3 regions of the Pseudoalteromonas sp. XMcav11-Q genome follow, and region 3 is predicted to be linked to each of the others. Evidence: predicted binding sites of a transcription regulator. Region 3 holds the regulator's gene; each other region holds the start of a gene.

Region 1 (4,243 bases), on a different contig from region 3:
AACCAGCTCATTTATTACCGCGAATAAATTGACTATTAATCTTTAAAAGTTCATTAAGATCAGTATACTAAAGTGAAGTCACTGAGATGCAGTACAACAGAGAATCGACAACTCCAGACTTTCATGGGTATTAAGTAATGCAGATCCCGCTAGTGAAGGTCAAAAAAAGCGATCGTTATCTGACTTTAGAGATTGTCCCCATAGTTTAATGGATAAAACAAGGCCCTCCTAAGGCTTAGATGTAGGTTCGATTCCTACTGGGGACGCCATTGGTATCACTTTTGCGTGGAATTACCAAAGTAAATGGGCGGCGGAAGCATGATGTAGAGTGTGTAAAGTCGTCGAAAATCTTGTCTGCGTCATAGGTAGTCTTAACCTTACAGTTCAAACTCATTTTCATTTTCTATTTGAATTTCAACCAAATCATTAATTTGCACATTGTGAAGTGGGCGATTACTGATATTTACCGCAATGGCGTTTTGCGCATTCACCTGGATCACTTGCAGTTTATTAATGGTTTTAATTTGATGCATAAATATTTTACCATCGACATTAGTCAGCGGATTACTATGCGCTACGTTAAGGATCTGGCCATTCTCTAAGCCATGCATGCGGCCCAAATTAATAACGACTTGTTCATCATCGATATGTAGGATTTTGCCGTTGGTTGGTAAGCAGGCCACCGCTGCGTTTAAATCAGTTGCGATTTGTGTCAGCGTGGTTTGGATCTCATCAGCATAATCTGTCTGCCAAAAGCGCTCACTGTACACATCAATTAATTTGGTCTTCTTAAACGGCCACACGCCTTGAGTGGCATATTGCTTTTGCCACACCCTTTCATGAGAAAGTGCATCAAACAGCGCAAAGTCTACCTTGAAGCTTCTTAAATATTTATCACTTTGCCAAAATGCGAAGTCGCTATTAAGTTTATCGACACCTGCAATATCAGTAATTTGACTCAGTAATACAAATTGGCTGTTCGTATTTGCCGTAATGGTCTCGATTAGCTGTTCATTATAATCAAACCGCTGGCTGAAAAAGCGGTTAACGTCTATGGTCTGTGCGAAATAAGGAACAGGTTCTAAGCTCAACTTTTGTTCAGACATTGTCTGGTATAGGCGCTCGCTCACCGCTTTATTTATGTCAAAAATTTGACCTAGTGTTGCTTGGTGTTTATTTTTTAACTGACTTTGTGTGACTGCAACCTGTTTGTCGTAAGCACTAGTAGGGCACTGAGCACTCTGTGGGGTAATATCGATATGTAATGTCACCTGCCATGAGTCACCAACTTTTGCTTCAGCAATTACGTTGGCACTTTGGATTTCAGCATTTGAGCGGATCTTAAGTTGATCTTGGGTGAGTACACCATCGGTGACGGTTTGCACACTACTCACCGAAGCGCCAGAAAACAGCAAAGCTTGTGTGATGGCGTCATTTACCGCCTTTCTTTTGGCTTTTTGATGGTCGCCATTTTTAACGTCAGCTATGCCGGTAACTTCAAACCATTCAGCATAAGCTGGATGAACCAAGGTGATACACAACAGTGATAGACTGGTCGCGAATTGCTTTTTCATGTTTAAATGCCCAGATCAAAAACTACTCTTCAACTCAGCAATACCTGTGCCAAATTTTGGCAAGGTTCGTGCATAATCATACATTATGAAAGTTAATTTTATTTCTTGCCAATACTCAATGAAACCACGACAACCCTTGCGAGACCAAGATGTTGGGGAAGTGCTTAATTTTGATTGGTATATATTGTAGCGGAGTGTGGTGAAATGCGTATCACTAATTCTATCAGTTCAGTTGTTATGGTTTGTTCGCTAGCAGGGCTCAGCGGCTGTTCAAGCCTCGTTGATAAGCATATTGAATATGAAACAGTGCAACCGGAAACTTTTCCTGTTTTACGGGCAGTGGGGTACGCTCCTTTGAGTGCTCAGCCGGGTAAAACTGCGGGTGAGAAGCAGCTAATGGCCATTAAAGTCTCAAAATTAGAAGCCTATCGTGAATTGGCTGAGCAACTGTATGGCCAGAATTTGACATCCACTATTACGGTAAAAGGAGCGGTTGCGCAAAACGACGGTCTTAAGAGCCAAGTAAATGGACTTGTTCGTGGGGCTAAGGTGCTGAAAAGTTACGCAGTTGGTGATACTTACGCGACGGAGTTAGAGCTTGATATGAAACGCGTTTATGATTTGTATATTACTCAAGTCAAGCCGCAGAAAATTAAGAAGATATCTTATAGCTTTAAGTAAGCACTCATCACATATTGCTTACTTAATGCGCTTCACTTCGATTGTTCCTCAATACTAAAATACGACAGGCGTGGCTACGCCTTTAGGTTACGTACCAATTCACTATCGCTACTTTTCACGCTGCCATCTTGACCATATGTAATCGAAGTTGGTGCGCCAATTAAGATCCCTTTTAGTTCACGTGTGCTTACATTAGCCTGATGAGCCGTTTTAGCATTGATTTCATTTTTGGTTTGGCACTCACTGAGTAGTGCTCGCACTTTAGCAACGAGCGGGGCTACTTCACTGCTTTCAAAGACGTGAGACTCAGTTTTTGACAATTCATTGTCGAGCTTTTGCAGTTTTGAAATGAGAGTTAGCTTTTCACGAGCGATTTCTTTTAAGTTGTCGCCACGCCGAGACGCGAGCTCGTCAAGCTCACGAGCCAGAAGCTGGGTCATCGCTTCTAGCGTCGAGATTTGTTCTGAAAGTTTGTGGTGGCAGAGCCGAACCAAATCATCCATATATTTCGAACTCAAATGCAGCTATGTTTTTGGCTAGTTTTTCCGCGTCAACTTGATACTTGCCTTCTGCAATCGCTTTTTTCAGTTCTTCGACTTTCTTGTCGTCAAAGCCTGATGACTGCTGCGCTTTTTCGTTGACCGTTTTCAGCTGTTGCGCTTGTGGAGTCAGGCTCACTGAATCCGCAGCTGCTTTCGGTGTAGCTGGTGATTTAACTGACGCACTATTAGCATCATTTCTTTGCAATTCAGCCTTCTGTTGCTTAACATTATTAGCAACGGATGTAGACTGATTCTGACCGTTAACTTGATTAACCATGATTGTAGACCCAATAAAATTATACTCTCAGCCTTGTTATCGGCGTTTAATAGTATTACTTTAGCAAATTTTTTATAAATTCACCTCTACTGTTTCCACTTCTATTACTCTAGCACGTAAGGTTTTGCCAGAGCGAGCGTTTTTAATATTAATAAGTTCACCACGGTTGCCATCTTGCTGCGCTTCTCCTTGAGTTTTGATCACAAGCCCACCTGATTTAGCAATAATCGTCACCGTATCGCCTTTGCAGACCATACAAATATGAGCCTGAGTAAAGGCTTGACCTTCTCTGATATTACGTTTGCTTCTACTGCCTATTAGTATCGACTTATCTTCTATATAGGAAACCCTACGAAAACGTTTCGGCTGATACTCTATTTTTACATCGTCATCCTGAATAACACGGCCTTTTTCTAACATGGTCGCGCTAACTAAAATAGGGAAGAGGTGATCGATACGCACGTGGACGTATTGAGTCCAGCTGAGGGTATCGTTGCATCTAATTTGTACTGTCACTTGAGTGTCAAAAGGCGGAGTCATTGCTGTACTATATTGCAACGGCGATTGACAATCCCTTGCTGGAATTCTTGAATCAAGTGGTATAGCAGTTAGTGATAGCTGGCTGTCGGGATCTTGCTCTACATTTGGTTCAACAAATTCTATTGCGCTTTGTTCTAAAGTTTTGTTGTCATATTGCTGACAATAACCATAGTCAACGCCTATAAAATAAGCGAACAAACAAAAAAACTGAATGTAATGGGTTTTTTTTAACAAACTCATGATGTTTCGACTATGCTTATGGGGTGAAACAAGGTATAAAGATTCTGCTTTAATAACTGCACCTAATCAAGGGTGGTAAACCATATCAGAGTCGAAGCAAAGATCGTTCCGATTAGCGGTTTATACAGTAGGAGATTGAAATGGCAGGTATTTTAGACTCGGTTAACCAACGTACACAGCTGGTTGGACAAAACCGTCTCGAGCTATTACTTTTTCGACTTCAAGGTCGACAGCGCTTCGGCATTAACGTTTTCAAAGTCCGAGAAGTGCTTCAATGTCCAGCATTGACAAGCATGCCCAAGTCAAACCCTTTGATTCGAGGGGTTGCTCATATTCGAGGCCAAACAATATCCGTAATTGACATGTCACTTGCGGTTGGTGGGCCTCCT
Region 2 (4,243 bases), on a different contig from region 3:
TACGAAACCATGCTACAACACATAGAAGCAGGTCTGATCCTTATCAAAAATGGCCACACCATTTTGATTTGTAATAACAGCGCAAAGCAATTGTTGGATATTCGCGGCGCAGAGTCTGGACACTCATTACTTGCAGCACACCCAGAGCTTGAACAAGCCAAAGTAGGTAGCCACATCGCCAAAGACTTACTATTTAAATATTTTACGTTTTCCAATCAAGGTAATCAGTACCAACTTTGGCTTTTCACCGCGATTTCAGAGCAGCTAGAGAGTACCCAAATCGAGTCTTGGCAAAAGCTGATCCGCGTGCTTATCCATGAAATAGGAAACTCCGTCGCACCGATTTATTCACTCTCAAATACGCTAGTTAATATCACCAATAATCAGTTAGCTGAAGCGGTGACAGACCAAGAACTCGTTGAAGACTACCTACAAAGCCTGCAAGCGATTGGTATTAGAAGCCAGTCTTTACTTGGCTTTATTGATAACTACAGAAAGCTCACGCATATTCCTGAACTTGACCTCCAACCGCTTGCGGTACAGACTTTACTTGACGACATTACGCCGCTGATAAAAAGCGACTTTAGTGACGCCCATATCACCCTACACTTTGATGTGACGCCCGCTGCGCTGAGCATTAATGTTGATAGAAAAATGATAGAGCAAGTGCTGCTCAATCTACTAAATAACGCCAAAGATGCCATGAAACATAACAACCATGAAAAAATAGTGACTGTATCAGCAACGATTAATCGCTACGGCAAATGTGAGATCAAAGTTGCTGATAACGGGGAAGGAATAGAACCCAGCGCACTTGATAAAATATTCGTACCATTTTTTACTACAAAACCTCATGGTTCAGGAATTGGGCTTGCACTCAGCCAACAAATTATCCATCGCCACAAAGGGCGGATCAGCGCGACTTCTGAAGCAGGAAAAGGGAGCTGCTTTAGTGTCTTGCTGTAAGATAAATAACTAAAAATGGAGCCAACTCATCCACCATATCGTGTAGAGCTAGCTATAAACTTAGATTTCTATTTAGAACAATTCTTGATATTATCGCAACTCGTTGGGGAGTAGCCTGCTTCCAATGCTCGGAAGAGTTCGTATCAACATAATTGGCCAAAATGCCATGGTGCGGACACCTCTCGGTTGGCGAGACCATCGATATATCCATGCCTGTGGTCGGGCGTGTGGATATGTCGTGGACTCAAATCGCCCGACCGGAGCAATGTAAATGAATTTCGTCACCCTGCTACTGTTAGCATACGCCATGTCTACCGATGCGTTTGCCGCGGCAATCGGTAAAGGCGCCAGCCTAAAATCACCTCGGCTTACCGAAGCCATAAAAATCGGCCTCATTTTTGGTGTTATTGAAGCCTGTACGCCGCTGATTGGCTGGTTAATAGGACAATCTGCAGCTGGCTATGTCGAGGCTTGGGATCACTGGATTGCCTTTATCTTACTGTTAGGACTTGGCGCTCATATGATTTATGAGAGCCTTAAGGGTAATGACGATGCGCCAGTACAGCACGCAAAGCAACCTTGGTTAAAAACCATTATCACAGCGTTTGGTACCAGTATTGATGCAATGGCTGTCGGTGTCAGTCTCGCATTTGTTGATGTGAATATATGGCTCGCCGCTTCGCTCATTGGCCTTGCCACCACCATGATGGTAACAATTGGTGTGATGATTGGGCATTCGGCTGGAAAGTTCCTTGGTAGTCGAGCTGAAACCTTTGGTGGGGTGATCTTAATCTGTGTGGGAACTTGGTTGCTATATAGCCATCTTTCGATTTAATCGCAAAAAGAGCGGTATATTTACCGCTCACTTGCTTATCCCTTTACGTTAGGGCTACTTGGCTTTTAAGCCTTTTTAATCGCTTTTTTCAGCTTTTTGATTTTTGCTTCATGCTTTTCAATCTTTGCTTTACGCGCTTTCAGCTCTTTTTTAAGCGCTTTGACATCGCTTTTCTTCGCCATAACTAATCTCCTTTGGTTGTTTTGCGAACACCTACTACCATAGCAAAGTGACTGACAATATCAAACTACACCTGCGCTACTGCGTTGCCTGCCATCTAATAGTGGTAATTTTGACCAAATACTATTTTGTACAACTAAATATTAGTAAATAAATAGAGTAAGTTGATATTAAAAAACACTAACCACTTGTTTTATAAATGATTTAATGTTGGCTTGGTTGTTGCTTCTATAAGCATAAATCAAGAGAACGGAACCAACCATATGTCTGTACCATTAAAAGATAGGCCTCTCGAATCCGTTAGGGAAGAGGTGATTGACCAGTTAATTCTAAATTACAGCCACGGTGAGCTTTCGGCTGATGCATTCGAGAGACGATTGGATAAAGCATACGACCTGAACGAACAAGAACAAATTGCAGCACTTAGTGCTGATTTACCGCTAAAGTCGGATGCAAGATATCACAGCGAAAAAGCCGCTCGTTTGGGTCCAAAATTTACCTCAAGCGTAGATGGTGCTGAGGCAATAAGCATTACCTCTATACTTAGTTCCAACCATCGCAGTGGCGAGTGGGTCGTACCTAAAGAGATCCACCTAAAAAACTACCTTGGCAGCTTGGAACTAGATTTTAGCAACGCAATTTTTAGTCACCCTGAAGTACATATTTATATAGATTGCATTTTAGGCAGTGACGAAATCTTTGTACCAGACACAGTCGATGTCGTCACCGATATTCGTAATATTATGGGTTCAGTAGAAAACACAAGAAATACGCTTGCATCTGCAGGGCAGGTGAAACAGCGTCCACAAATTTATATTCACGGCAGAATGATTTTGGGTAGCATTGAAATTAGCGTAAAGCGCTCGATGAAAGCGCAAATAAAGCAATTTGCCGACGGCCTTAAATCCCTATTTGGTGACGGCACGAAATCCAAAAGCTAAAGCTTTATAAAAAACCCCTTGGTTCAGGGGTTTTTTATTATCCGAATAGCAGAGTAAACTTTTTACTTCTCTACAGGAAAGCCTCTATCACGCATAAGCGCTTCAACTTCAGCGTCACGGCCTCTAAACTTGCGATACGCTTCTGCTGGATCCATTGAGTTGCGAACTGAGAATAGGTAATCCACTAAACGCTGTGCAACGTCTTTGTCGTAGAAGCCACCTGGCGCTTCTGCAAACGCTTCTGCTGCATCAGAAGTTAATACCTCAGCCCACAGGTAACCGTAGTAACCCGCTGAATAACCTTCACCTGAGAATACGTGACCAAAGTGAGTTGTACGATGACGCATCACGACCTCGTCCGGCATGCCTAGCGCACCTAACTGAGACTTTTCGAATGCAACAGGGTCGCCAATCTTGTCAGGATCTGTGGTATGGAAAAGCATATCCATAATAGCCGAACCAAGGTATTCAGTCGTCGCGAAACCTTGGTTAAAGGTTGCTGACTTCTTGATTTTCTCGATTAGCGCTTTAGGCATAGGTTTGCCTGTTTTATAGTGAACTAAGTAACGATTGATCACTTCGTCCGTTGCCAACCAACGCTCCAATAGCTGAGATTGGAACTCAGTGTAGTCGCGCACACCAGAGTTTGAACTTGGGTACTTCACGTTTGATGAAAGCGCATGCAGCGCGTGACCAAACTCGTGGAAATAGGTTTCTGCATCTGACCAAGAAATTAAGGTCGCTTCACCTTCTGGTGCTTTCACAAAGTTGGAGTTGTTTGAGCTAAGCACATTTGTTTTACCATCAAATGTTGTATGGCTACGATATGATATGGCCCACGCACCAGAGCGTTTACCTTTACGTGCGAACGGGTCTAAATACCAAAGGCCGATATTATCACCAGTGGTTTTGTCTGTTACTTCCCATACACGAACGTCAGGGTGGAATACAGGCACCGAGCCCTTTGGCACTTCAGTGAATTCAAAGTTAAACAGACGGCCTGCTACATAGAACATCGCTTCACGCAAATTATCTAGCTGTAAATAGGCTTTAACTTCGTTTGAATCCAATTGATACTTAGCTTGGCGAACCTTCTCAGCGTAGAAACGGTAATCCCATGGCATGATTTTTATATCATTGCCTTCAAGCTTAGCAATAGATGTCATGTCTGTTACTTCTTCTTTCACGCGCGCAATTGCAGCAGGCCATACTTTTTTCATCAGCGCCATCGCGTTTTCAGGCTTTTTCGCCATGCGGTCTTCAAGACGCCACTGCGCGTAATTATCGTAGCCGAGTAAGTTAACGCGTTCATGTCTAAGCT
Region 3 (4,243 bases):
TTTTCATCGGCTTGCTTGCAAGTTCTACTCTAGCAATTGCTGCAGAACAAAATGAAGTCATTATTGATGCTGGCCGTCAGCAAGCTCAACTGCAAAGCAACATCGGTATTTTTGAACAGAATGTTGTTATTATTCATGGCAACAGAAAGATAAATGCCGATCGCCTAGAGGTCCACCGCCGCGCGGAGCTCGGCATTAACAAGCAACTGCTTGTGGCAACTGGCAGCCCTGCCACTTTTAGCGAACGTCAACCCGATGGCAACTTGCTAGAAGCCAAAGCAAATGAAATCCGTTACGACGTAGCGAAGGGAACCCTAGTGATTTCTGGTGATGCTGAAATCAATCAAACTGGGCAAAAAATCAATGCTCAAGTCATCACCTATGACATTGAAAAGCAATTGATCAGCGCTGAGCGCTCAGACCAAGAAGACTCTCGAGTAAGAACCATCCTTGTTCCTGTTGATGACAAAAAAGACGCTAAAGAGAAAAAAGCGCAGGAAGAAGGTAACAATTAATGAGCGAGCTCAAAGCAACTGGTCTAGCAAAGAGTTATAAAGGTCGTCAGGTCGTCAAAAATGTTGGTTTAAGTGTTCAGGCTGGCAGTATTGTAGGCTTATTAGGACCAAATGGTGCAGGTAAAACCACTACGTTCTACATGATTGTAGGGTTAGTACCAAGCGACAAAGGCTATATTCAGATTGATGACGAAGATATCACTTTGTTACCGATGCACAGCCGCGCACGACTTGGTATTGGCTATCTACCGCAAGAGTCTTCAATCTTTAGAAAACTCACGGTCTATCAAAATTTGATGGCGATTTTAGAAACTCGAAAAGACTTATCTAAAGTTGAAAGAGAAGCTGAACTAAACGAGTTACTGGATGAGTTTAATATTCAACACATTCGCGACTCACAGGGCATGGCATTGTCGGGAGGCGAAAGAAGACGAGTCGAAATTGCTCGCGCTTTAGCCGCAAACCCTAAGTTTATCCTGTTAGATGAACCTTTTGCTGGTGTTGATCCTATTTCGGTGTTAGATATAAAGACAATCATAGAGCACCTAAAAAACCGTGGTATCGGTGTGCTTATCACCGATCATAACGTTAGAGAAACACTGGACGTATGTGAAAAAGCCTACATCGTTTCACATGGTGAGTTAATCGCTGCAGGCACGCCAGAACATGTTTTGGCAGATCAAACCGTAAGAGATGTCTACCTAGGCGAACAATTCAAGCTATAGTTAAGACGTAGTATTAATAACTGTTAAAAAGGATTGTTAGAGATACATGAGGCAATCATTACAGCTGCGCATGGGGCAGCAACTTACAATGACTCCGCAACTGCAACAAGCCATTCGCTTGCTGCAGCTTAGTACATTGGATCTGCAACAAGAAATACAAGAAGCATTAGACAGCAATCCATTGTTGGAAGTGGAAGAAGGTGATAATACTGACGGCGAAAACGCTGACCAACACAGCCAAGAAAAGAGCCGTGCTGACGACAATCAAGATTCAGCCGATGAAACGCAGGTTAGTGACTATGAGATAGACTCAGATACCGCCATGAGCAAAGACACTGTGAGCGATGACCTTGCCATGGATGTCACTTGGGACGAGTATATGAGTGCAGCGCCTGCTGCAAGCTCAGGTCCACTTCCCGATGACGATAATGTTTATCAAGGGGAAACCTCTGAATCTCTCCACGATTATCTCATGTGGCAACTCGAACTGACACCATTTAGTCCAACAGATAGAGCTATTGCGATTGCGATTATTGAAGCTGTCGACCTGTCAGGCATTCTAACACTGTCTTGCGAAGACATTTTAGAAAGCATTAATGACGAGAATAGCGAAGAGCCTATTGAGCTAGATGAAGTCGAAGCCGTACTCAAACGCATTCAGCTTTTTGACCCTGTCGGTATCGCAGCGCGTAGTTTACAAGAATGCTTATGCATTCAGCTAAACCAATTCGCCCCAGATACCCCATGGATTGCCGAAACAAAAATGATCCTGACAGAGCATATCGACTTGCTTGCCAGCCGTGACTATCGAACTTTGGCTAAGAAAACGCGCCTTAAAGAAGCCGATCTCAAAGAGGTCATGACGTTAATACATAGCCTTAACCCAAAGCCTGCGGCAAGCATTATTCATGAAGAGCCTGAATATGTGATCCCTGACGTATCGGTGAAAAAAGTAAAAGGTCGTTGGGTCGTAGAGCTAAATCCTGATGCTATGCCTAAAATAAGAGTAAATGACCATTACGCTGCGATGTCTAGAACGGCGAAATCCAGTACGGATAGTCAGTTTATTCGCTCACATTTACAAGAAGCAAAGTGGTTTATTAAAAGCTTAGAAAGCCGAAATGATACTTTATTAAAAGTTACCAATTGCATTGTGCAACAACAACAGGCATTCTTTGAACATGGCCCCGAAGCAATGCGCCCTATGGTGCTAAATGATGTTGCTGAAATGGTTGAGATGCATGAGTCCACAATTTCCCGTGTGACAACACAAAAATACATGCATACACCTCGGGGAATATTTGAGCTGAAGTATTTCTTCTCTAGCCATGTAAGTACGGAAAATGGAGGTGAGTGCTCTTCTACAGCAATTAGAGCACTTATCAAAAAGCTGATAGCTGCAGAGAATACCGCGAAGCCATTGAGTGACAGCAAAATTGCAGATATCTTAGCTGAGCAAGGAATTAAGGTAGCGAGACGTACGATTGCAAAATATCGTGAATCCCTAGCCATTCCACCGTCAAATCAGCGTAAAAGCTTGATATAAGACGTAAAACCCAAGAAGGAAAAATGCTTATGCAACTAAATCTAACTGGTCGCCATGTAGAAATTACTGACTCATTAAGAGACTATGTCACCAACAAGTTTGCGAAGCTAGAAAGGCACTTTGATCATATCAATAATGTGCATGTGATCCTTGATGTCGAGAAACTAGTACAAAAAGCAGAAGCAACATTACACGTAAACGGCGGCGAGCTATTTGCATCAACAGAGCATCAAGATATGTATGCCGCAATTGATGGCCTTATCGACAAGCTAGATCGTCAAGTTATTAAACACAAAGAGAAGCTCACTCGACACTAAGATGAAATTAAGTGAATTAGTGAACAAGGACTGCAGTAAAGCTGCGGTCCTTTTTAATAGCAAAAAACGTATTTTAGAATACATCAGCGAACTGGCTCATAGCCAAATTCCAAATACCAGTCAGCATGCTATCTTGGACGCCTTAATGGCGCGAGAGAAATTGGGCAGCACAGGGATCGGTAAAGGCATTGCCATTCCCCATGGTCGACTTGAAGGTTTGGATAAAATCCTTGCAATGGTGCTTGTCAGCGAGCAAGGGATCCAGTTTGAAGCCATAGATAAGCAGCCTGTCGATATTTTTGTCGCGTTCATCGTACCTGAAGGTGATAATCAACAACACCTGAAGACCTTAGCGGCGATTGCTGATACACTCAAAGACAAGTCTTTTTGCAAAATGCTTAGGCAAGCAAAAAGTGATGATGAGTTATATGCAGTGATCCAAGGTGAACTTGATGAGTGATGACGAAAAAGGACTCGAGCTTATCATTATCAGTGGCCGCTCAGGCTCTGGTAAATCTGTAGCGCTTCGAGTATTGGAAGACTTAGGCTACTATTGTGTGGATAACATTCCGGTCAATTTGCTGCCGTCTTTAGTCCGCAGTGTTTCGGACAATTATAATAAAATTGCAGTCAGTATTGATGTTAGAAACTTACCTAAAGAACAGGACGAGTTTAATGACATTCTTGAATACTTACCAGGCTTTGCCAAACCTACCCTGTTTTATTTAGACAGTGACGATCAAACCCTGATAAAGCGCTTCTCAGAAACACGCCGTTTGCACCCTCTTTCACTGCATAATCTTCCATTAGATGTTGCGATAAAGAAAGAACGGGAATTGTTAGACGTGCTGATCACTCGCGCCGATTTTCTCATTGATACTACAGGCCTGAGCGTTCATCAACTTGCAGAAGATATCCGCGAAAAAATCTTAGGTAAAAAAGACAAACAACTCATTATTACCTTTGAATCTTTCGGCTTTAAACACGGCATCCCAAAACAAGCGGATTACGTTTTTGATGCGCGCTTTTTACCCAACCCACATTGGGAGCCTGAGCTTAAGCCGCTAACTGGCTTAGATCAGCCAGTCAAAGACTATTTGTCGAGTCACAGCATCGTGCAAAAGTTTACTTGGCAGATCC

The links. The regulator sigma-54, encoded in region 3, starts transcription at its own class of promoters, with help from an activator protein. The targets are predictions, from matches to a motif close to GTTGGCACGNNNNTNGNNT.
Region 1: the regulator sigma-54 is predicted to act here: its motif matches at 1,630-1,648, upstream of ABMY45_RS10520 (LPP20 family lipoprotein).
Region 2: the regulator sigma-54 is predicted to act here: its motif matches at 2,191-2,209, upstream of ABMY45_RS07680 (LiaF domain-containing protein).

What each region holds. Positions count from the first base shown of each region.
Region 1 is NZ_JBECOX010000005.1:238,529-242,771, reverse strand. Features, by position in the region: tRNA gene ABMY45_RS10530 (tRNA-Arg) at 195-269, shown strand; gene ABMY45_RS10525 (flagellar assembly protein T N-terminal domain-containing protein) at 378-1,574, opposite strand; gene ABMY45_RS10520 (LPP20 family lipoprotein) at 1,779-2,255, shown strand; gene ABMY45_RS10515 (flagellar protein FlgN) at 2,330-2,758, opposite strand; gene flgM (flagellar biosynthesis anti-sigma factor FlgM) at 2,751-3,074, opposite strand; gene flgA (flagellar basal body P-ring formation chaperone FlgA) at 3,147-3,854, opposite strand; gene ABMY45_RS10500 (chemotaxis protein CheV) at 3,995-4,243, shown strand, end outside.
Region 2 is NZ_JBECOX010000004.1:13,987-18,229, forward strand. Features, by position in the region: gene ABMY45_RS07670 (HAMP domain-containing sensor histidine kinase) at 1-966, shown strand, start outside; yybP-ykoY riboswitch at 1,060-1,218, shown strand; gene ABMY45_RS07675 (manganese efflux pump MntP family protein) at 1,238-1,801, shown strand; gene ABMY45_RS07680 (LiaF domain-containing protein) at 2,245-2,922, shown strand; gene ABMY45_RS07685 (M3 family metallopeptidase) at 2,985-4,243, opposite strand, start outside.
Region 3 is NZ_JBECOX010000003.1:394,693-398,935, forward strand. Features, by position in the region: gene lptA (lipopolysaccharide transport periplasmic protein LptA) at 1-515, shown strand, start outside; gene lptB (LPS export ABC transporter ATP-binding protein) at 515-1,240, shown strand; gene ABMY45_RS07425 (RNA polymerase factor sigma-54) at 1,287-2,786, shown strand; gene hpf (ribosome hibernation promoting factor) at 2,816-3,103, shown strand; gene ptsN (PTS IIA-like nitrogen regulatory protein PtsN) at 3,105-3,563, shown strand; gene rapZ (RNase adapter RapZ) at 3,556-4,243, shown strand, end outside.